2 regions of the Arthrobacter sp. 05T410 genome follow, and region 2 is predicted to be linked to the other one. Evidence: riboswitches for the same ligand, from Rfam matches in the RefSeq annotation. Region 2 holds a riboswitch; the other holds the start of a gene.
What was found. Region 2 has a riboswitch for glycine ahead of gcvP (aminomethyl-transferring glycine dehydrogenase). Riboswitches for the same ligand answer to the same signal wherever they lie in the genome.
Positions count from the first base shown of each region.

Region 1 (10,099 bases), on a different contig from region 2:
AGTCGCCTTCCTTGGACAGGGCGACGACGGGGCCCAGGCCGGCGGCGAACGGATCGCCCTCCAGGGAGAGCTCGTTGCCGTAAAGCGGCATGCCGGCCTCGAGACGGAGCGAATCGCGGGACGCGAGACCGGAGGGGGTCAGCTCGCCGTCCTCTGCGATGGCGACGAGCGCCTGCCAGAGGGCGGCGGCGGCGTCGTTCGCGACAAAGATCTCGAAGCCGTCTTCGCCGGTGTAGCCGGTGCGGGCCAGCAGGAGGTCCTGGCTGGCTCCAGCGAACATGAACGGGACGTCCACGGCGGCGTAGTACTTCAGGCCGGTGACGAGCTCGTGCTGCGCCGCGGGGACCAGGCGCAGCAGGATCTCCTGGGCCTTGGGTCCCTGCACGGCGATCAGCGAGGTCTCAGCAGAGGCGTCCTGGACGGTGACGTCGAATCCGCCGTCCTTTCCGGAACCGACGCGCTCGGCCAGGGCCGCGGCGACGACCTTCGCGTTGCCCGCATTGGGGACCACAAGGAATTTCTGGTCGCCGCGGCGGTAGGTGATGAGGTCGTCGATGATGCCGCCGTCCTCGTTGCAGATCAGCGAGTACTTGGCCTTGCCAATGGCCATCGCCGAGATCTTGCCCACGAGGGCGTAGTCCAGGAAGGCTGCGGCGTCGGGGCCGGTGACCCAGACTTCGCCCATGTGGGAGAGGTCGAACAGGCCCGCGGACTTGCGGACGGCGTGGTGCTCGGCTAGTTCCGAGCTGTACTTCAGCGGCATCTGCCAGCCGCCGAAGTCCGTGAAGGAGGCGCCGAGCTTCTTGTGCTCTTCGTACAGGGCCGTGTAGTTCTCAGTCATCGTTGGCTGTCCTTAGCTGTCAGAGTCGGAGTTGGCGGAGTCGTCGGAGTGGACTGCTGTGTCTTCTTCGAAGGCCTCGAGGGGCGGGCACGAGCAGATCAGGTTGCGGTCCCCGGCTGCGCCGTCGATGCGGCCGACGGGCGGGAAGTACTTGTCCTGCTTGAGCGTGTGGACCGGGAAGACGGCCTGCTCACGCGGGTACTCGCGGGTCCAGTCGGTGCTGATCACGGCAGCGGCGGTGTGCGGGGCGTTGCGCAGCGGGCTGTGCTCCACCGTGAAATCGCCGTTGGCCACCTGGTCGATCTCGGCGCGGATGGCGACCATGGCCGTGATGAAGCGGTCGATCTCGCCCAGGTCCTCGGACTCGGTGGGCTCCACCATCAGGGTGCCGGCCACCGGGAACGCCAGGGTGGGGGCGTGGAAGCCGTAGTCGATCAGGCGCTTGGCCACGTCCTCGGCGGTCACGCCGGTCTTGGCCGTGAGTTCGCGCAGGTCCAGGATGCACTCGTGGGCCACCAGGCCGCCTTCGCCGGTGTAGAGCACCGGGAAGGAGTCGTTGAGGCGGGCCGCGATGTAGTTCGCCGCGAGCAGCGCGGACTTGGTCGCCTCGGTGAGGCCGCGGCCGCCCATCAGCTTCACGTAGGCCCAGGAGATCGGCAGCACGCCGGCCGAGCCGTAGCGGGAGGCGGAGATCGGGGTGCCGTCGGCGCCGTTGGCGGGATCAACAGCGTTGCCCGGCATGAACGGGGCCAGGTGCGCCTTGGCCGCGACCGGGCCGACGCCCGGTCCGCCGCCGCCGTGCGGGATGCAGAAAGTCTTGTGCAGGTTCAGATGCGAGACGTCGCCGCCGAACATGCCGGGCTGGGCCAGCCCGACGAGGGCGTTGAGGTTGGCGCCGTCGATGTAGACCTGGCCGCCGGCGGCGTGGACCGCGTCGCAGACCTCGCGGACATCGGCGTCGTACACCCCGTGCGTGGACGGGTAGGTGATCATGATGCAGGACAGCGCATCCTTGTGCAGCTCGATCTTGGCGGTCAGGTCCGCGTGATCGATCGTGCCGTCCGAAGCCGTGGCCACGACCACGACCTTCATGCCGGCCAACACGGCCGAGGCCGCGTTCGTGCCGTGCGCGGAGGCCGGGATCAGGCAGATGTTGCGCTGGGCATCACCGCGGGAGAGGTGGTAGCCGCGGATCGCCAGCAGCCCGGCGAGCTCGCCCTGGGAACCGGCGTTGGGCTGGATCGAGACCTGGTCGTAGCCGGTGATCTCGGTCAACTGGCCTTCGAGGTCCTCGATCAGTTCACGCCAGCCGGCGGTCTGGGATTCCGGGGCGAACGGGTGGATGGAGGCGAACTCGGGCCACGAGATGGCCTCCATCTCGGCGGTGGCGTTCAGCTTCATGGTGCAGGAGCCCAGCGGGATCATGGTCCGGTCCAGGGCAAGGTCGCGGTCCGAGAGGCGGCGGATGTAGCGCAGCAGCTGGGTCTCGGAACGGTGCGTGTTGAACACCGGGTGCTGCAGGTAGTCGGAGGTGCGCTCGACGGCGGGGTCCAGGCCGAACGCAGTGTCCGTGCCTGCAGCCGCGGCAGTCACGGACGCGCCGAATGCGGCAATGACGTCGGCGACGACGGCCACCGTCGTGGCCTCGTCGGCGGAGATGCCGACGGTGTCGGCGTCGATGGCGCGCAGGTTGACGCCCTTGGCGTCGGCTGCCGCGATGATCTCAGCTGCCCGGCCCGGCACGGAGACGGTGATGGTGTCGAAGAAAGAGGTGTGCAGCACGTCCAGACCGGCGGCCTTCAGGGAGGCGGCGATGGTCTTCGCGTGGACGTGTACCGCCTGGGCGATTGCCTTCAGCCCGTCCGGGCCGTGGTAGACGGCGTAGAAGGAAGCCACGATGGCCAGCAGGGCCTGGGCGGTGCAGATGTTGGAGGTGGCCTTCTCGCGGCGGATATGCTGCTCGCGGGTCTGCAGGGCCAGGCGGTAGGCGGGAACGCCGGCGTTGTCCTTGGAGACACCCACGAGGCGGCCGGGCATGGAGCGCTCGAGCCCCTTCTGGACGGCCATGTAGGCGGCGTGCGGTCCGCCGAAGAACAGCGGCACGCCGAAGCGCTGGGCGGATCCGACGGCGATGTCAGCGCCCTGCTCGCCCGGGGACGTGATCAGGGTCAGGGAGAGGAGATCTGCCGCGACGGTGACGAGGGCGCCGCGTTCCTTGGCGTCGGCGATCACGGCGGTGTGGTCGAACACGCGGCCGGAGACGCCCGGCTGCTGCAGGACGACGCCGTTGATGACCCCGTCGGGCAGGCCCTTGGAGAGGTCGGCGACCTCGACCTCGAAGCCGAGGGCCTCGGCACGGCCCTTGACGATCGCGATGGTCTGGGGAAGGCAGTCGGCGTCGAGGACGGTCTTGCCGTCGTGCGCCGTCTTGTTCTTATTCGCGCGGCGCATCATCAGCACGGCCTCGGCCACGGCGGTGGCTTCATCCAGCAGGGAGGCGTTGGCGATCGGCAGGCCGACGAGGTCCTGGACCATGGTCTGGAAGTTCAGCAGCGCCTCAAGCCGGCCCTGCGAGATCTCCGGCTGGTAGGGCGTGTACGCGGTGTACCAGGCCGGGGCTTCGAGGATGTTGCGGCGGATCACCGGCGGGGTGAGCGTGTCGTAGTAGCCCTGCCCGATCATCTGCACGGCGGTCTTGTTCTTCGACGCCAGCTTGCGCAGCTCGGCGAGGACTTCGACCTCGCTCAGGGCCGCGGCGAGCGCGAGGTCGGCGTCCTGGCGGATGTCCTTCGGAACGGCGGTGTCCACCAGGGCGTCGACGGTGTCGTAGCCGACAGCCTTCAGCATGGCGTCGACGTCGGCCTGGCGGCGCGCGCCGATATGCCGGTCAACGAAGGACGTGGAGGCTGGGGTAACAGTCACAAGGAACTCCATAACTCAGGCGGCGCAGGGTACGCCACATTGATTCGGGTTCCTCCCCGCTCTGTATTGGACCTGAGAGTTTCCGCGCAGCCCGCGTTTCAGGGCTCCGCTTGCACCGTCGGTGAGCACAGCATGTCCGGGACACGCCTGCTACTTTCCAGAGATGCCTTGCCGCGGCGGTACATGGGCCTGAGAGATTCCTGGGGAGGGTTTGCTCCTACGGCGCCTGCTTGTACCTACTTGCAGGACTCTCCCGCCGCAGATCAAAGGCGTATTTAATTAGGCGTTCAATCGGGGGTGACTACAGTCACAGCTCTCATTGTCCTATGCCGGGCGCGCGTCCGCAAACTCCCTCCCGGCGGCGGACCCAGGTTACGGGCCACGAGCCACCCGGTGGCGAATCCGGCGGCGCGAATTCGCCGGAAACGCCCGGAGTCGCCGCAACTTTCCGGCGTACTCGAACGCTTCCGGCGAATTCGGCGGGGAGTAGGGGGTCGGCGGGGAGTAGGGGGTCGGAGGGGGTGGGTGTGGGCTTCAGCCGCGCAGGCGCTCGACGGCGGCCAGGAGGCTCTGGACGTCCGCCTCGACTTCCGGCGGCGGCCCGCCGGGACCCCGCGCCAGCATGGCGTTGAAGTACAGCCCGTCCCCCATGCACAGGACGGCCTTCGCCATGGCGGGCCCGACGTCGGCCGCCAGCAGTTCCAGCCAGCTCGCCTGGCCGGCGGCGAAGCGGCGGAGCGTTTCCCCGTGCGCCACCTCGGCGAGCCGCGTGGCCGCCACGAAGACCCGGTCCATGGGCGTGTCCGCCCACACCGAGGACTTGATGAAGTACGCCGCCGCCCCTTCCGGGGCTGCCGCCATGGCCGCAACATCGGCAGCCAGGAGCCGGTCCAGCCGTTCCAGCAGGACCGCGATCATGGCCTCTTTGGTCGGAAAATGGTAGAGCAGGCCGCCCTTGGAGACGCCGGCCCGGCGCGCGACGGCGTCCAGCGTCGCGGCGCGTTCACCGACTTCGATGAGCAGGGATTCGAAGGCATCGAGGACGGCCTCGCGGGCGACGGGTTTCCTGGGCATGCCTCCCATCATGCCTGTCCGCGCGCGCATTTCTTAACTGTACCGTCCAGACGGTACAGTTATCCTTATGAGCATTCCATCGATCACCGTAGCCACCAGCACTCCTGCGGCCACCGGGCCCCGGGCACCGTGGCGTGACTGGGTGGCGCTGGCCCTGCTGATGTTCCCCGTCCTGCTCGTGGCCGTGGACAACACCGCGCTCACGTTCGCCCTGCCGGCCATCGCCAGCAGCCTGACCGCCTCCGGCGTCGAACTGCTCTGGATCGTCGATGCCTATCCCCTGGTCCTGGCCGGACTCCTGGTCGCGATGGGTTCCCTGGGCGACAGGATCGGCCGGCGCCGGCTGCTGTTCGTGGGCAGCGCGGGCTTTGCCGCGGTGTCGGCCGTGACGGCGTTCGCGCCGAGTGCGGAATGGCTGATCGCCGGCCGCGCCGGGCTTGGCCTTTTCGGCGCCATGCTGATGCCGTCCACGCTGTCGCTGATCCGGAACATCTTTCCGCAGCCCAACCGGCGCAGGCTGGCGGTGGCGGTCTGGGCCGCCGGCTTCTCCGGCGGCGCCGCCCTCGGCCCGATTGTCGGCGGCTGGCTGGTGGAACACTTCTGGTGGGGCGCCGTCCTGCTGGTCGCGGTGCCGATCATCCTGCCGCTGCTGCTGCTCGGGCCGGCCCTGATCCCGGAATCCCGCGATCCGAAGCCGGGCCGGGTGGACGTGCCCAGCATTGCCCTGTCCCTGCTGGTCATGGTGCCGGTGGTCTACGGGATCAAAGCCCTTGCCACCCACGGGCCGGCTCCCGAGGCCTTCGCGAGCATCGGAACCGGCCTGCTCATGGGCTATGTGTTCATCCGGCGGCAACGCGCGCTTGCCCGTATCCACAGGACAGACCACAGCACCGCGCCGATGCTCGACGTCAGCCTGTTTGGCAACCGGATCTTCAGTACGGCCATTGTGGCCAACGTCCTGGCACTGTTCTCCTTCAACGGCTTCATCCTCTTCCTGGCCCAGCACCTGCAGCTGCTGGAGGGCCAGTCCCCCTCGGCCTCCGGCGTCGCCATGGTCCCGGCCCTCATCGCCACGGTTGTAGCGGGGCTGCTCGTGGTCCCGCTGGTGCGCAAGGTGCGGCCCGGCTTTGTGGTGGCCGGCGGCCTGCTGCTGAGCGCGGCGGGCTATTTCGTGGTGGCATTCGGCGACCACAGCCAGGGCCCGTCGCTGCTCCTTGCCGCCCTGCTGGTGCTCTGCCTGGGGGTGGGCGCCGCGGAGACGATCTCCAATGACCTGATCCTGGGTGCGGCGCCCGCCGACAAGGCAGGGGCAGCCGCCGCTATCTCCGAGACGGGCTACGAAGTGGGGTCCCTGCTGGGTACGGCGATTCTCGGCTCAATCCTGACGGCCTCCTACCAGGGCAACCTCCGGCTTCCCGCGGGCGTGTCCGAACTCGCCCCGGCGGCGGCCACCAGCCAGGCCGGTGAAACCCTGGCCGGCGCTGTGGATCTGGCCCGGATGCTTCCGGCGCCCCTGGCCGAGGCGGTGACGGCGGCCGCGCGCACCGCCTTCGACTCGGGCGTGCACGTCACAGCGTCCATTGCACTGGTTCTGATGTCCGGGGCCTGCGTCCTGGCCGCCGTCGTCCTGCGGTCGGTGCCGAAGGCCCAATAGGGCTCAGCGGCCGCCGTCAGCGTCACGCCGTCGTCAGCGTCAAGGGGTTCCAGCCCTTAAACAGCAGCGTCCGGCGCCGGGTATCCTCCCGGCGCCGGACGCTGCTGTTTCTTGGGGGGCTGGTGGGAGCCGGTCCCTACTTGCTGTCCGGGGTGGTCACGCTGGCGGTGGCCCGCATGGTCTCGGCATTCACCATCCAGGCGTACTGCTCAAACTTGGCGATGAACTCGTGCAGCAGATCCGCGGTGGTGGGATCTTCCTCGTCCACTTCGTCATGGACCTTGCGCATCGTGCCGACGGCCGCCTCAAGCGCGGCGACAATCCGCTCGATGGCGTCCTTCGTGTTGATCAGGCCCTTCGGGAACTCGGCCAGTGCGGTGGACTTGGAAACCGTGGAGCTTCGGCCGTCCGGGAGGGCGTGGAGGGCACGCATGCGCTCGGCAAGGTCATCCGCGAATCCCCGGGCGGCGTCGATGATTTCATCCAGCTGGAGGTGAAGGTCCCTGAAGTTGGTCCCGACGATGTTCCAGTGTGCCTGCTTGCCCTGAACGTGGAGTTCGATCAGGTCCACCAGTACTGCCTGCAGGTTGGTCGTCAATGTGGGTGATGCTTTCATGAATCCTCCTCGATAGAACCGGTGCCGTGCGGGCCGCGCATGCCATTGCTGGCACCCCGGCCGATGCTTCCGACGCTACCGCAGCGCGGCGCCGGGCCGCGATGCTTCTGGGAGGAATTTCTCGGTCAGCTTACTAAGTCGGCTTACTAACCGTTTTTGGGGCGGTTTAGACGGCCTCGTTGAGGATGGGCCCACGCGGGAACACGGCCCGTGTGATGCCGCCGGAGGTGGATTCGGACAGCTGGGTGAGGTAGTCGTTGCGCCGCCTCGGGGTAATCCTGGACTGGGGCTGGAACGGCTGCTCGGGGTCGTCGGCGTAGTGGGCGCTCAGGCCGTCGCGCATGAGCCGGATGGCTTCCGAACGCTGCTGGGACACCGCTGCGTGCGTGGATCCGAGTTCCGCGGCCAGGTCTTTGACCGTGCGGTCTCCGAAATAGATCTCCTCCACCACGTAGCGCATCCGTTCCGGAAGGGATTTCACGGCGGCCCGAAGGTACTGGAGCCGTTCGTCCGCGAGCACGGAGTGTTCCGGGGTGAGGGTTTCGGCGGCCAGGGTGTCCACCACGGCCTCGTCGAGGGGCGTCAATGTGCGCGAGGCATCCGCGAGCGCGGCCTCCACAACGCTCTGCTGGACGCCCAGGGCAGAGGCGATCTCGTCCACTGTGGGGGTGCGGCCCAGGGCGGACGCCAGGGTTTCCTGCACGGACATGGTTTCCTTGATCCGGCGGCGGGCGGATCGGGTGGCCCAGTCGCTGGCCCGCATCTCGTCTGCGAAGGCGCCAAGGATACGCCGGCGCGCGAAAGCGCCGAACGGCACCCCGAGGCCTGGATCGAACGAATCGGCCGAGGTAATCAAGGCAATAGCGCCGGCTGACGCCAAGTCATCGCGAGAAAGGTGTGACGCCTTCGAGCACAAATCTGAGACGAGATACCCCACCAGCGGAAGGTGCTGCGTGACCATCTCGTTGCGTTCCACGCGATTCAATACTGTGTCCCCCCATGAGACCGGATCCGAAGGGTCCTCGACCCTTAAAACGCCGAGAGCCGCACCCAAAACCGACCGGTGCTCCCCCCATTGGAGTCAGCGTTCGCAAGCAGGGGCGCAGCACCCATGGAGGAAACCTATCACCTGTTCCAAGATCTGCGTGTACCCTCAGGGAAAAGCTGTGCGAAAAATGCGGTGACCGCCCCGAAGCTGTGATTCACGGGGCGGAAAGAGAATGGGGCACATGAGCGCAAGTGATCTCTCCGCGGCACTGTGGCAGGAGCGGCGGCAGCTGGAGCTACTCCTCTTCAGGCTGGAAACGCAGCGCCTGCACGTCGTGGCCGGGAATCTGGAATGGCTGAGCTTCATGGCCTCCGAGATTGAAACCGTGCTGGACCGCCTGCGCTTCGAAGCCCTGGCCCGGAGCGTCGAGTCTGCTGCCGTGGCGGCCCAATGGGGCCTGCCGGCACAGACCACGCTCGTCGAACTGATTGCGGCCGCTCCCGCCGGGCCCTGGCCCGAGATCCTGCGCGAGCATCTGGACGCCCTGCACGCACTCCTGGCCCGGCTGGGCGAGGCTTCCCGCGTGAATGAGGATGCGCTGCGGAGCCTCCCGATGCCGGGACGCGCCGGCCCGGCGGGCACGGCCGGGCTTCTGGACCAGCTGACCATGGGAGGAAACCTGGAGCGGTCCCTCGCCGTGGTCCGGCGTTCAGCCCAGCCGCTCCTGGCCCAGTATCTCGGCGGGGACCATGTCTGATCCGGCGCGGGTCCTCAGCCGTCGGCGGGAGTGGCGCGCGGCGGCATGAGGCCGCGCAGCGCCTCCTCGGCGTCCGGGCCCGCTTCCGCCGCCGCGAGGTTCGCCGCTGCGATGGCTTCGATGACTTCCCGGCGCTGGATCGGCACACCGCGGGGCGCCTCAATGCCTATCCGAACACCGTCGCCGCGGCCTTCCAGAACAGTGATGACGATGCCGTCGCCGATCATGATCTGTTCGCCCGGCTTGCGTGTAAGTACCAGCATCCTCTCAATCTACCCTTCAGTCCGGGGAGCATCGTACGATTCCCGCCGGTTCTGCCATGTCGGTTCGGGCCCGGCGGGGCGCCCGTCGATCCAGCCCACGGGCAGTCCCAGGCCATTGACGCTTTCAGGCGACCCGGTCTCCGAGGCGCCGACCACCGCCACCGCGGTCACGTTGAGCTGGGCGGACAGCACGCCGACCCAGCGCGCCGTGTCCTCGTGCTTGCGTCCGGCATCGACCACAACCCAGACCTGGTCGGCGGAGAGCGCCGCCACGGACGGCACCCGGGCCAGGGCGTTGCGGGCTTTGCCCAGTCCGAACGCCACCAGGACGGTGCGCTCCGTCACCACGGCATGGGCGCGCGCGGCCGTGGCACTTTGGCGTCCGTCGACGTGCAGGTGGCCATAGGCGGAGAGCTCACCGGCGGTGCGCACATCGGCACCTCCGGAGGCCATGGACATGGCCAGGGCGGTATCCATCGCGTCCTCCCCCAGCCCGATCAGGAGCACGAGATCGCCGACGCCGGTCAGCGGAGCCGGAGCCGGGGCACCCGCAGCGTTGCCCGGCGCGACGGCGGACGGGTGCGCAGGGCTCCCGACGGCGGCCGGGTGCGCGACGGCGGCCGGGTGCGCGGGGCTCCCGACGGCGGCGGCGCCGGCCGGGTGCGCAGGGCTCCCGACGGCGGCGTCCGGCGCTGCGGCGGGCGGATCTGTCGGGGTCCGGAGCCCGGTACCGAGCTGTTCCAGCAGCTCGGCGAAGTCCCGCGATTCGGTGGACACACCGGCAGGAGCGGGCCGGTGCAGGCTCAGCTCGGCGGCGTCCGCCTCCTCCAGGAGTGCGGCGATGGCGGCGCCCTGCAGGTGATGGGTCGGGGCGGCGGGCCGTGCCGGCCCTCCGGCCGGGCCCGCCTGCGCTGCGGTCCGGGCCGCCGGCGGGGCCGGTGCTGCCGCCGCGGCTCCGGCGTCGTACTTCCCGGCGGGGGTCCC
Region 1 covers NZ_JBFTLP010000016.1:2,063-12,161, forward strand. Annotated here, with positions in the region: gene gcvT (glycine cleavage system aminomethyltransferase GcvT) at 1-841, opposite strand, end outside; gene gcvP (aminomethyl-transferring glycine dehydrogenase) at 854-3,775, opposite strand; glycine riboswitch at 3,815-3,929, opposite strand; glycine riboswitch at 3,931-4,029, opposite strand; gene AC1DFR_RS16730 (TetR/AcrR family transcriptional regulator) at 4,298-4,837, opposite strand; gene AC1DFR_RS16735 (MFS transporter) at 4,905-6,491, shown strand; gene AC1DFR_RS16740 (Dps family protein) at 6,628-7,107, opposite strand; gene AC1DFR_RS16745 (sigma-70 family RNA polymerase sigma factor) at 7,274-8,092, opposite strand; gene flgN (flagellar export chaperone FlgN) at 8,337-8,852, shown strand; gene AC1DFR_RS16755 (carbon storage regulator) at 8,867-9,115, opposite strand; gene AC1DFR_RS16760 (hypothetical protein) at 9,125-10,099, opposite strand, start outside.
Region 1: linked by a shared signal. The riboswitch ahead of gcvP (aminomethyl-transferring glycine dehydrogenase) and the one ahead of gcvP (aminomethyl-transferring glycine dehydrogenase) in region 2 are both predicted to bind glycine.

Region 2 (10,099 bases):
GTCTTGCCGCGGAGGTCAATGTCCAGGGCTGTGCCCGGTGCGGCGTGTTCGATGTCGACGTAGGCCATCGCGACCGGGTAGCCGAGGGTGGGGCTGGGCTGTCCGGAGGTCACTTCGCCGACGACGTTGCCGTCCTTGAGGACCGGGTAGTGGCTGCGGGCGGCACGGCGTCCGAGGCCCTTGAGCCCGACGAGTTTGCGGCCGGTCGTGGAGCCTGCGCCGGCTGCCTTGAGCTCGCTCAGGGCGGCCTTGCCGACGAAGTCCGACTCCTTGGCGAGCGAGACGACCGGGCCCAGGCCTGCTGCGTATGGGTTGCCTTCGCGGGAGAGTTCGTTGCCATAGAGCGGCATGCCGGCTTCCAAACGCAGCGAGTCACGGCAGGCCAGGCCGGCCGGGATGAGCCCGTGGCTGGCACCGGTTTCCAGCAGTGCTTCCCAGAGACCTGCCGCATCCTCGTTCGAGATGTAGATCTCGAAGCCGTCCTCGCCGGTGTAACCGGTGCGGGCGAGGAGCAGATCTTGTCCGTAGATCTGAACCTCAACCGCAGCGTAGTACTTCAGCTCGGTGACCAGGACATGCTGCTCGGCCGGGACCAGCGTCAGCAGGATGGCTTCGGCGTTCGGGCCCTGGACGGCGATCAGCGAGATCTCGGCGGAAACGTCTTCCACCGTCACGTCGAACCCGCCTTCTTGGGCAGAACCGGCCCTTTCGGCCAGTGCCGCGGCCACGACGTTGGCGTTGCCTGCGTTGGGGACCACCAGGTACTTGTCCTCACCGCGGCGGTAGGAGATGAGGTCATCGATGATGCCGCCGTCTTCCTGGCAGATCAGCGAGTACTTCGCCTTGCCGACGGCCACGGCCGACAGCTTCCCGGCCAGGGCGTAGTCGAGGAACGCCGCGGCGTCCGGGCCGGTGACCCAGACTTCGCCCATGTGGGAGAGGTCGAACAGGCCCGCGGCGTTGCGGACGGCGTGGTGCTCGGCGAGTTCGGAGCTGTACTTCAGCGGCATCTGCCAGCCGCCGAAGTCCGTGAAGGAGGCGCCGGCCTTTTTGTGCTGCTCGTAGAGAGCGGTGTAGTTCTCACTCATCAGAAAATCCTTAGTTTTCGAATTCGGAAAGCGGCGGGCAGGAGCAGACCAGGTTGCGGTCTCCGGCGGCGCCGTCGATGCGTCCGACCGGCGGGAAGTACTTGTCCTGCCTGAGTGTGTGGACGGGGAATGCGGCCTGCTCACGCGGGTACTCGCGGGTCCAGTCGGTGCTGACGACGGCGGCTGCCGTGTGGGGTGCGTTGCGCAGCGGGGAGTTCTCCACCGTGAAATCGCCGTTGGAGACCTGGTCGATCTCCTGGCGGATGGTGATCATCGCCTCGATGAAGCGATCGATCTCCGCAAGGTCCTCGGACTCGGTGGGCTCCACCATGAGGGTGCCCGCCACGGGGAAGGACAGTGTGGGGGCGTGGAAGCCGAAGTCGATGAGGCGCTTGGCCACGTCCTCGGCGGTGACGCCGGTCCTGGCGGTCAGTTCACGCAAATCCAGGATGCACTCGTGGGCCACCAGGCCGCTCTCCCCCGTGTAGAGCACCGGGAAGTGCTCATCCAGCCGGGATGCGATGTAGTTCGCCGCGAGCAGCGCGGACTTGGTGGCCTCGGTGAGGCCCTGGCCGCCCATCAACTTCACGTACGCCCAGGAGATCGGCAGGACACCGGCGGATCCGTAACGCGAAGCGGAGATGGCAACTCCCTTTCCCGGTTCGACCTTGTTCGCGTCCCCCGGCATGAACGGCGCCAGGTGGGCCTTTGCAGCAACCGGGCCAACGCCCGGTCCGCCGCCGCCGTGAGGGATGCAGAAGGTCTTGTGCAGGTTCAGGTGCGAAACGTCGCCGCCAAACTTGCCCGGCTGGGCCAGCCCGACGAGGGCGTTGAGGTTGGCGCCGTCGACGTAGACCTGGCCGCCGACGGCGTGGATCGCGTCGCAGACCTCGCGGACGTCGGCGTCGTACACCCCGTGGGTGGACGGGTAGGTGATCATGATGCAGGACAGGGCGTCCTTGTTGGCCTCGATCTTCGCCTGAAGATCCGCGTGGTCGATCGTGCCGTCCGAGGCTGTGGCCACGACGACCACCTTCATGCCGGCCAGCACGGCGGAGGCGGCGTTGGTGCCGTGCGCGGAGGCCGGGATCAGGCAGACGTTGCGCTGGGCCTCCCCGCGGGAGTGGTGGTAGCCGCGGATGGCCAGCAGGCCGGCGAGCTCGCCCTGGGAGCCGGCGTTCGGCTGGATGGAGACCTGGTCATAGCCCGTGATTTCGGCGAGGTCAGCTTCGAGGCCGCTGACGAGTTCCCGCCAGCCCTCGGTCTGGGAGTCCGGCGCGAAAGGGTGGATGGAGGCGAACTCTGGCCAGGAGATCGCTTCCATCTCGGCCGTGGCGTTCAGCTTCATGGTGCAGGAGCCCAGCGGGATCATGGTGCGGTCCAGGGCGAGGTCGCGGTCCGAGAGCTTGCGGATGTAGCGCAGCAGCTGGGTTTCGGAGCGGTGCGTGTTGAAGACCGGATGCTGCAGGAAGTCGGAGGTGCGCAGCACCCTCCCGGGCAGCTCGAAGCCCTTGGCCTCCACCACCGGACCGGCGCCAAAGGCGACGACGACCGCGGAGAGGACCTCCGGCGTCGTGGTTTCATCGACGGACACGCTAACTGTGTCCGCGTCGATGAGCCGCAGGTTGATGCCCCGGGCCTCGGCGGCGGCGATGACCTTGGCGGCCTTGCCGGGGACGCGGACCGTGAGGGTGTCGAAGAAGGACTCGCTCGCCAGTTCCCGGCCGGCGATCTTCAGCGTGGCGGCGAGGGCGCGGGTGTTGTTGTGGACGGTCTCGGCGATCGCCTTCAGTCCGTCCGGGCCGTGGTAGACGGCGTAGAACGAGGACACGATGGCCAGCAGTGCCTGCGCGGTGCAGATGTTGGACGTGGCCTTCTCGCGGCGGATGTGCTGCTCGCGGGTCTGCAGGGCCAGGCGGTACGCCGGGACGCCGGCGTTGTCTTTGGAGACGCCGACGATGCGGCCGGGGAGCGTGCGTTCCATGCCCTCGCGCACCGCCATGTACGCGGCGTGCGGGCCGCCGAAGAACAGCGGCACGCCCAGGCGCTGGGTGGAGCCGACGGCGATGTCCGCCCCCTGCTCGCCCGGAGGGGTGATCAGGGTCAGGGCAAGCAGATCCGCCGCCACGGTGACCAGTGCGCCGCGTTCTTTGGCCTCCGCGATCACGCCGGACTGGTCCCACACCCGGCCGGAGACGCCCGGCTGCTGGAGGACGAGACCGTTGATGTCGCCGTCGGGCAGACCGGCGGAGAGGTCAGCGACCTGCACCTCGAAGCCCAGCGCCTCCGCTCGGCCCCTGACGATGGCAATGGTCTGCGGGAGGCAGTCGGCGTCGAGGACGGTCTTGGCCCCGGCAGCGGACTTGTTTTTGTTGGCGCGGCGCATGAGAAGCACGGCCTCGGCAACCGCGGTGGCCTCGTCCAGGAGGGACGCATTGGCGACCGGGAGTGCGGTGAGGTCCTGGACCATGGTCTGGAAGTTCAGCAGCGCCTCGAGGCGTCCCTGGGAGATTTCCGGCTGGTACGGGGTGTAGGCGGTGTACCAGGCGGGGGCTTCGAGGATGTTGCGGCGGATCACCGGCGGGGTGACGGTGTCGTAGTAGCCCTGGCCGATCATCTGCACGGCCGTCTTGTTCTTGGAGGCGAGCTTGCGCAGTTCGGCCAGCACCTGGACTTCGCTGAGGGCGCTGTCCAGGGTGAGGGGCTTTTCCTGGCGGATGGAATCGGGGACCGCGTTGTCAACGAGGCCATCAACGCTGTCGTAGCCGACGGCCTTGAGCATGGTGTCGATGTCGGCCTGGCGGCGGGCGCCGATGTGGCGGTCTGCGAAGGTGGACGGGGACGATTGAACCGTCATGAGAGGAACTCCATAATTCAGGTGGCATCAAGACGCCACGATGATTCGGGTTCCTCCCCGCTCTGTATTGGACCTGAGAGTTTCCGTTTTGCCCTGCTGATAGCAGCGCGCCACTTGCACCGTCGGTGAGCCCGATTGCCCGGACTGCTTTCCAGAGTTGCCTTGCCGCGGCGGTACGTGGGCCTGAGAGATTCCTGGGGAGGATTTGCTCCTACGGCGCCTGCTGAACGTACCGGCAGGACTCTCCCGCCGCAGATCATAAGCTGTGCCACTGGTCGGTGACACAGCTCACAATTTATCCGGTTCCCGGGCAGGATGCAAAATTTATTTCAATTGAGTCGCTGTTCCCTCGGACGACGGCGGGAGCTCTTCGCCGTCGTCCGCTTGCGTGGGTGAGGCGCATGAGGGCCGTGACGTTGATCCGGAACACGCGGTCCCAGAGGTCGTCGTCCACCTCGTGGATCGGACCCAGGAGGTTAATCCATTCGGTGCATTATTCTGGACGGGATACCTTACTTTCTCGTGCGCGCCCCTCCCAGAGCGCCCATATGCAAGGAGCCTCCGTGAGCCTTCCGGATCAAGCGACGGAACAGGCAGCTCCCAGCCGACCACCAAGCCGGACTCCCGCCGGGGATGCCGCTTGGGGGTGGCTGATCGGGATCCTGGCAGGATTGCTCGGCTTGGGCCCTTGGCTGGTATCCGGCGCACAGCTCCCGTTGCAGAACTTGTGGGGCGCAGAGGTCATTCCAGACCAGATGCCTGTGTCGTTACTGCCGCTAAGCCAGTACGAACTCACCACGATCGTGGCCCTCCTCACCGTAGGAGGTGCAGCGGCCGGACTCGCGGTGCGCATCTGGTCTCCTGCCCGACGGCGGCTGGTGGCGTGGTGCGCGGCAGCCGGCGTTCTTGTGGTTCAGTTCACGGCGGCCGCCCAGTCCTTTACAGTGCTCGACGGCGGCTTGACGGGCGGAACAACGGCGAGCCTCTACTTCGCCGGGTTACTCGCGGGCGTGACCGCCTCGCTCGCTGCGGCCCTCGTGGCGCACCTGATGCTCTGCTCAAGGTCACGGAGCCTGACGGCATTGGGCGCCGGACTCATGGCGGTGCCGTTCGCGTCGTGGACGGTGGAGTGGGTTGTCGGCTTTGTTGGGCACATCAACGTCCCCGTCGCAGTGCCGTCAATCGCTCACTGGATTCCCGCCATCCTCGTTGGATGCGCCCTGGCATGGTGCGGCCTTCGTCCTGCGCGGCGGACCGCGGTGTGGGTCGTGAATCTTGCCCTGTTGTGGGTGGTTCCCGCCCTGTTCATCTCCGTCGACTACGTCCTGGGAACCCGTGTACTGGCTGGCGATCTGCAGGAGATGCTGTTGATGAGTCGGCAAATCTTGGCGGCAACACTTGGACCCGAGGGCGGAGCAGCTCCCAAAATCTTGCTGGCCCTGGTCATCGCATCGGCGGGGCTGGGTGCCAAATCCATTGCCGCTCGCCGGCGACCGGACGCGCCCACCTTCCCGTCCACGTAAAATCGGGGCGCCGACCGTGATCCGCGAGGAAGCCCCGCTGGGGGTCGGGTCGCTGCAGTGGTTCATCGAGTGCGACTTCCGCGAGCACTACTTCACGCTGTTCGAGGACGCCCCAGAGACCCACCGCGACCTGGCGCGAATGACCCTGTTCGACTACGTCGCCAACAACACCGACCGCAAGAGCGGGCTCGTGCTGCGCGGCGACGACGGACGGGTCTGGGGCATCGACCACGGACTCTGCTTCTCCGCCGCTTTCAAACTCCGCACCGTGATCTGGGACTTCGCCGGCGAACCCATCCCCGATGCCTTGCTCGAGGACATCGCCCCGCTCGCCGAGGCCGCTCCTCCCGAGGTGGCCGAGCTCCTCGACGACGACGAGGTCACCGCCCTGCAGCGCCGCGTCCAGCGCCTGCTGCACGCACGGGTCCTGCCGGTTGACCGCACCGGCATGCGCTACCCCTGGCCGCTCGTTTGAGCGCCCGCTCGGGCCACGCGTTCGCGCGTTTGGCGTCAAGGGCATGTACCTCCCCGTCTTCCCGGGCCGCCTCGAAGGCGAAGACCCGCTCGGGGATCTGCTCATCCAACTTCATGGCTGCAGCGGACGGTGCAGGCCTCTTGCCGGTGGTTCAGGCTGGTGCATGCGGCTTCTGCAACTTCAACAAGTGCATCCACTAAGCACCAGAAGTGTTGCGCATCTGATGGTCTGAACGCCTTCATCCCTCCAGTGACAACCGCTCCCGCTTGGCACGGTAGTTCAGGACAACGTCGTACACCTTTATCAGGAGATCGCAGAGCTCATCGATCCCATCCTTCTCAGTTATGCCGTCTAGGAACAGCGGGTATCCAGTCGAGCGGATGCGTAACATGGCTCCCGTCGGCCCGCCATCGTCAGGGAATATTTGCTCGAGCTCGGCGACAAGGTCGTCCCATTCCTCACCAAAAGGCCTACTTGGGTGCTCCGCGTCGCTGACAGCACGCCCAAAGGTGATGTTCAGCCCCTTGCGGCTGTATCCGATGGCGGCAAACCTTGGCCGGGCCCGCGGACCTAGCTTCAAAACGTGGTCGGCATCCTTCGAGGTATATAACGTGATCACCTTCGCCGAGTTCTGGGCGATCATGCTGAACTCTCGACGGCCGAGGCGGGAGGCGAGACCGTCAGCCAGGGCACTTAGTAGCTCTGCTGTACGCTCGCTGCTGTTCGCCCGCACGGACTCGACCACTTCCGGAACGCCGATTGACTTCCCTTCGTCCTGTGTCTCGTTGCTTCGGGCACTGCCGACAGACGTCACCTGGGAGAGCGCTATCGCCCGACGCAAAACCGCAAGATCGAGTTGACCGTCCTTGTCGCTTGACAGCACCCCCAGATGCTCTCGGAATCGGCGGAACGCGCGCACATCGGTCATCTCGAGGTCGAAGGCCTTCGCAAGCGCGATGGCATCGTCATCTCCCACTCCGCCAGAGAGAACTTCGTCTAGGTCGTCCTCCGCCCCGCGCTCCTCGATCACTTGTCGGTGCAGCTCGGGATATGCTGCCTGCGCGCACAGCAGCGCGAAGACGATGAGGGGCAGTCTCGTCTCTGCGTCGAATAGCGGCGTGCCTTGCGAAGAGAGAATCAGTTGCAGCAATTCGAAAGAGTTGAGCAGACGCTTAATGGATCGAGGGTTTGTGCCTACCGACTCCCGAACGACTTTAAGGTACTTGTCGAAGTCGTCCGCACCGTCGCGTCCGATTACGCCGGAGCGGTCGAGTGCTTCTCTCAGAATCTCGTCGACTTCGAAGGAAGCCACTGGCATCGAGAACGGCACCTGGATGATCTTGTCGAAGTACTGGCGAGCCTTTTTCGTCTTGAACTCGCTTCCGTACCGAATGCCCACCCCCCGCACCACTACGTCGAAATCGAGCGCTAGGACGAATACACACTGTTTAACCTCGAAGAACAGTTTGAGGCTCTCGAGGATCTCAATGGCTCGACCCGGGTCCACCCGATCCAGGTCGTCAATAAAGATCGCGATCCGGTCGATGTTGTGCTCGTTGCAGTATTCGTGCACTGAGGTAGCGAACTGCTGGCGCATTAGCTTGAGTTCGGCAATGGCGTTAGGTGCCTCTTCGGAGTAGGTCGCGTTCTTCAACGACTCAACCACAGCGGATGCCAGGGGCGCCGTGCCGGTGGCAGCGCCGACTACGTCTGCACCGCCCTTGAGGACACCTGCGCCCATGGTCGCGACGAACCGCATAAGCTTCTTCGCGGTGCTTGAGCCCTTGGATATCGGGCGAATGATCTCGTGGGCCATAGAGAAAACGAGGGACTCACCTAGATCAAATTGGGAGTATAACCACGTGTTGAATTCAATCACTTCTACCGAGTCCGGCAGCAACGACTGTACGAAGTTAAGTGCGGTCGATTTGCCGCTTCCCCAGTCTCCTTGGACCGCGATTGTCATCGGCGTCTGGCATTCGGCGATGAACGAGGCAAGGCCCGCGTAGTACGCCTCGACATTGAGTCGATCCCGCCCCTCCGAGGGAACGACCGGAAGGTCAACGTAGCCGTATGGTCCGTGCAGCATGGTATTTTCAGTCCGGTTGGGGTTCACAACTCGAGACTCTAATGTTGGACGGAACGCTTGGCCAATTGGAATCTCGCCACCCGTACGTGGGACAGTCAACGGACTGATGGACCAGTTAGGCTGCCCCAGAGATTAGTTTGCTTGTGTCGGCTATGCAGGTTTGCGGTGCTGTACCCATGGTTCCATGAGGGATTTGCCTATGTCGCCGGGCAGACCGCGAACGTCATCCTGGAGCACGCCGGAATGCTTCCTAACTTGACTACCGACCAGATGGAACGTCCGCTCGGGCGCGGGAGTGACTTCAGGCCTAAGAGCCATTCATGGGTCGTGGTCAAACGGACGGTGCCGATGGCATCCTCCCAGGAAGCTGGGCTGCGTCCCAAATGTGGTCGTGAGCCCACAAAGATACTGTGACCCACCTCACATAACAACGTTGAAACTACCGGCATGTCTGAGTGCCATGTGAAGTACAGTGTGAAGCATGGCGGACTACCTCTCTAATAATCCCTTCACAGGAGAACCCGTGGAGGAGACTCAATTGGCGGCAGCGCCCCTAATTCTTGTTATTAGCCAGATCCGCTGGCCCCAAATAACAACGATGACAGGTGACATCAGCAGTATTGCAAATTCCTTCGGTCGCGCAATCGCCCACGATTACCCGATAAATAACCAACACAAAGAAGTTCAGTACCAGCTTTCTCCGCAAGGCATATCCCAGTCCCAGGGTGATGATATTTACGAGTGGACGAGTGCGGATGGGGACTGGAGCATTCTAGTTTCACAGCGTTTCATGACGCTCCAGACTAAGAATTACACTAATCGAAACGACTTCTTCACACGGATGGAGGCTGCCCTGAAGACACTTCTGTCTATAGTGGAGATTCCTGTTGTGGAACGAATTGGCTTCCGTTACACCAATCGCATTTCGAAAGCGGAAGACTTTGAGCGACTCAACGACCTAGTTGAAATTCCGGCCCTCGGCTCCTCCGATTTTGGCAAATCAGTTGAGATGGTACACACCTTGACGGAAGCGGTGTACAAAGTAGACGAATCCCACCTGCGAGTACGGTCAGCCCAGCTACCTAAGGGGGCCACCATTGATCCTGTCATACCTCCGATTGATGCGAAGAGCTGGTTGCTAGATCTCGATGCATCTTCCGAGGCGAGAATCTCCTTAGATCCGACTCACAGCATGGCAAAGGCAACAGAATTGGCGTCACTGGCTTATGCGTATTTCAGGTGGGCGGTCAAGCCTGAATTCTTGAATCATTTTGGAGGCCACAAATGACGACTCAATTGGTGATTCCCGACAGCTCCACTCAGCACCGGAATGACAAGACTTGGTCTGAACCCAACCGGCCGGTGCAGAACCTTGGTGTCGGCTTGCTAGCCCTCATGATGACGACCACGGGTGTCCCAGCAACACCTGTGCTCGATTCCCAAATCATCTGCGAAGGCTTCACTGGAACTTGGCTAAACAATGAGGCATCAACTCGCCTCTACTCCGACATTTCGGCGCTGGCCTCTTCAATCACTTTCTCAACTGTTGCGGATGCAGCGCCAGACCAGCCTCAGCGGCCTAGCACTGCGGAGTCAGTGCGCAGACTCCACGCGGATTCCGGTCTCACTTGGGAACAACTTGCGCGCCTCTTCGGCGTCTCTCGGAGAGCCGTTCACCACTGGGCCAGCGGAGGACGCATGAATGCCCTCAACGAGGAACAATTGAGTGAAATGCACGACGTAATCAGCCGACTCCCTAGCGGCAACCCGGCAGAACGTCGTTCACTTATTCTTGCCACTCCCCCTGAAGGACCCAGCATCTTTGAAAAGCTCAAATCTCGGCACCCGCATTCGGAAATTCTGCAGGTCGCTGCTTACACCCCGGACAGTCTCATCGGCTGACTTGGGTACCGGAGATGTAACAGTCCCGTCAGCAGCAGATAACGGGACTGCCCAAGACGACGCGACCATTGCCGCATGTGGCGTGCTACGCCAGGGTGATGTGCTGGATTTCTATTCTCTTCCGATCGTCGGTGCAGACGCATTGGGGGAAGTAGCTTATCCCTA
Region 2 covers NZ_JBFTLP010000030.1:29,143-39,241, reverse strand. Annotated here, with positions in the region: gene gcvT (glycine cleavage system aminomethyltransferase GcvT) at 1-1,088, opposite strand, end outside; gene gcvP (aminomethyl-transferring glycine dehydrogenase) at 1,099-3,945, opposite strand; glycine riboswitch at 3,998-4,105, opposite strand; glycine riboswitch at 4,107-4,204, opposite strand; gene AC1DFR_RS21010 (hypothetical protein) at 4,509-5,468, shown strand; partial or broken gene AC1DFR_RS21005 (protein kinase family protein) at 5,479-5,943, shown strand; gene AC1DFR_RS21000 (KAP family P-loop NTPase fold protein) at 6,182-8,032, opposite strand; gene AC1DFR_RS20995 (TIGR04255 family protein) at 8,514-9,320, shown strand; gene AC1DFR_RS20990 (helix-turn-helix domain-containing protein) at 9,317-9,934, shown strand; gene AC1DFR_RS20985 (hypothetical protein) at 9,936-10,099, shown strand, end outside.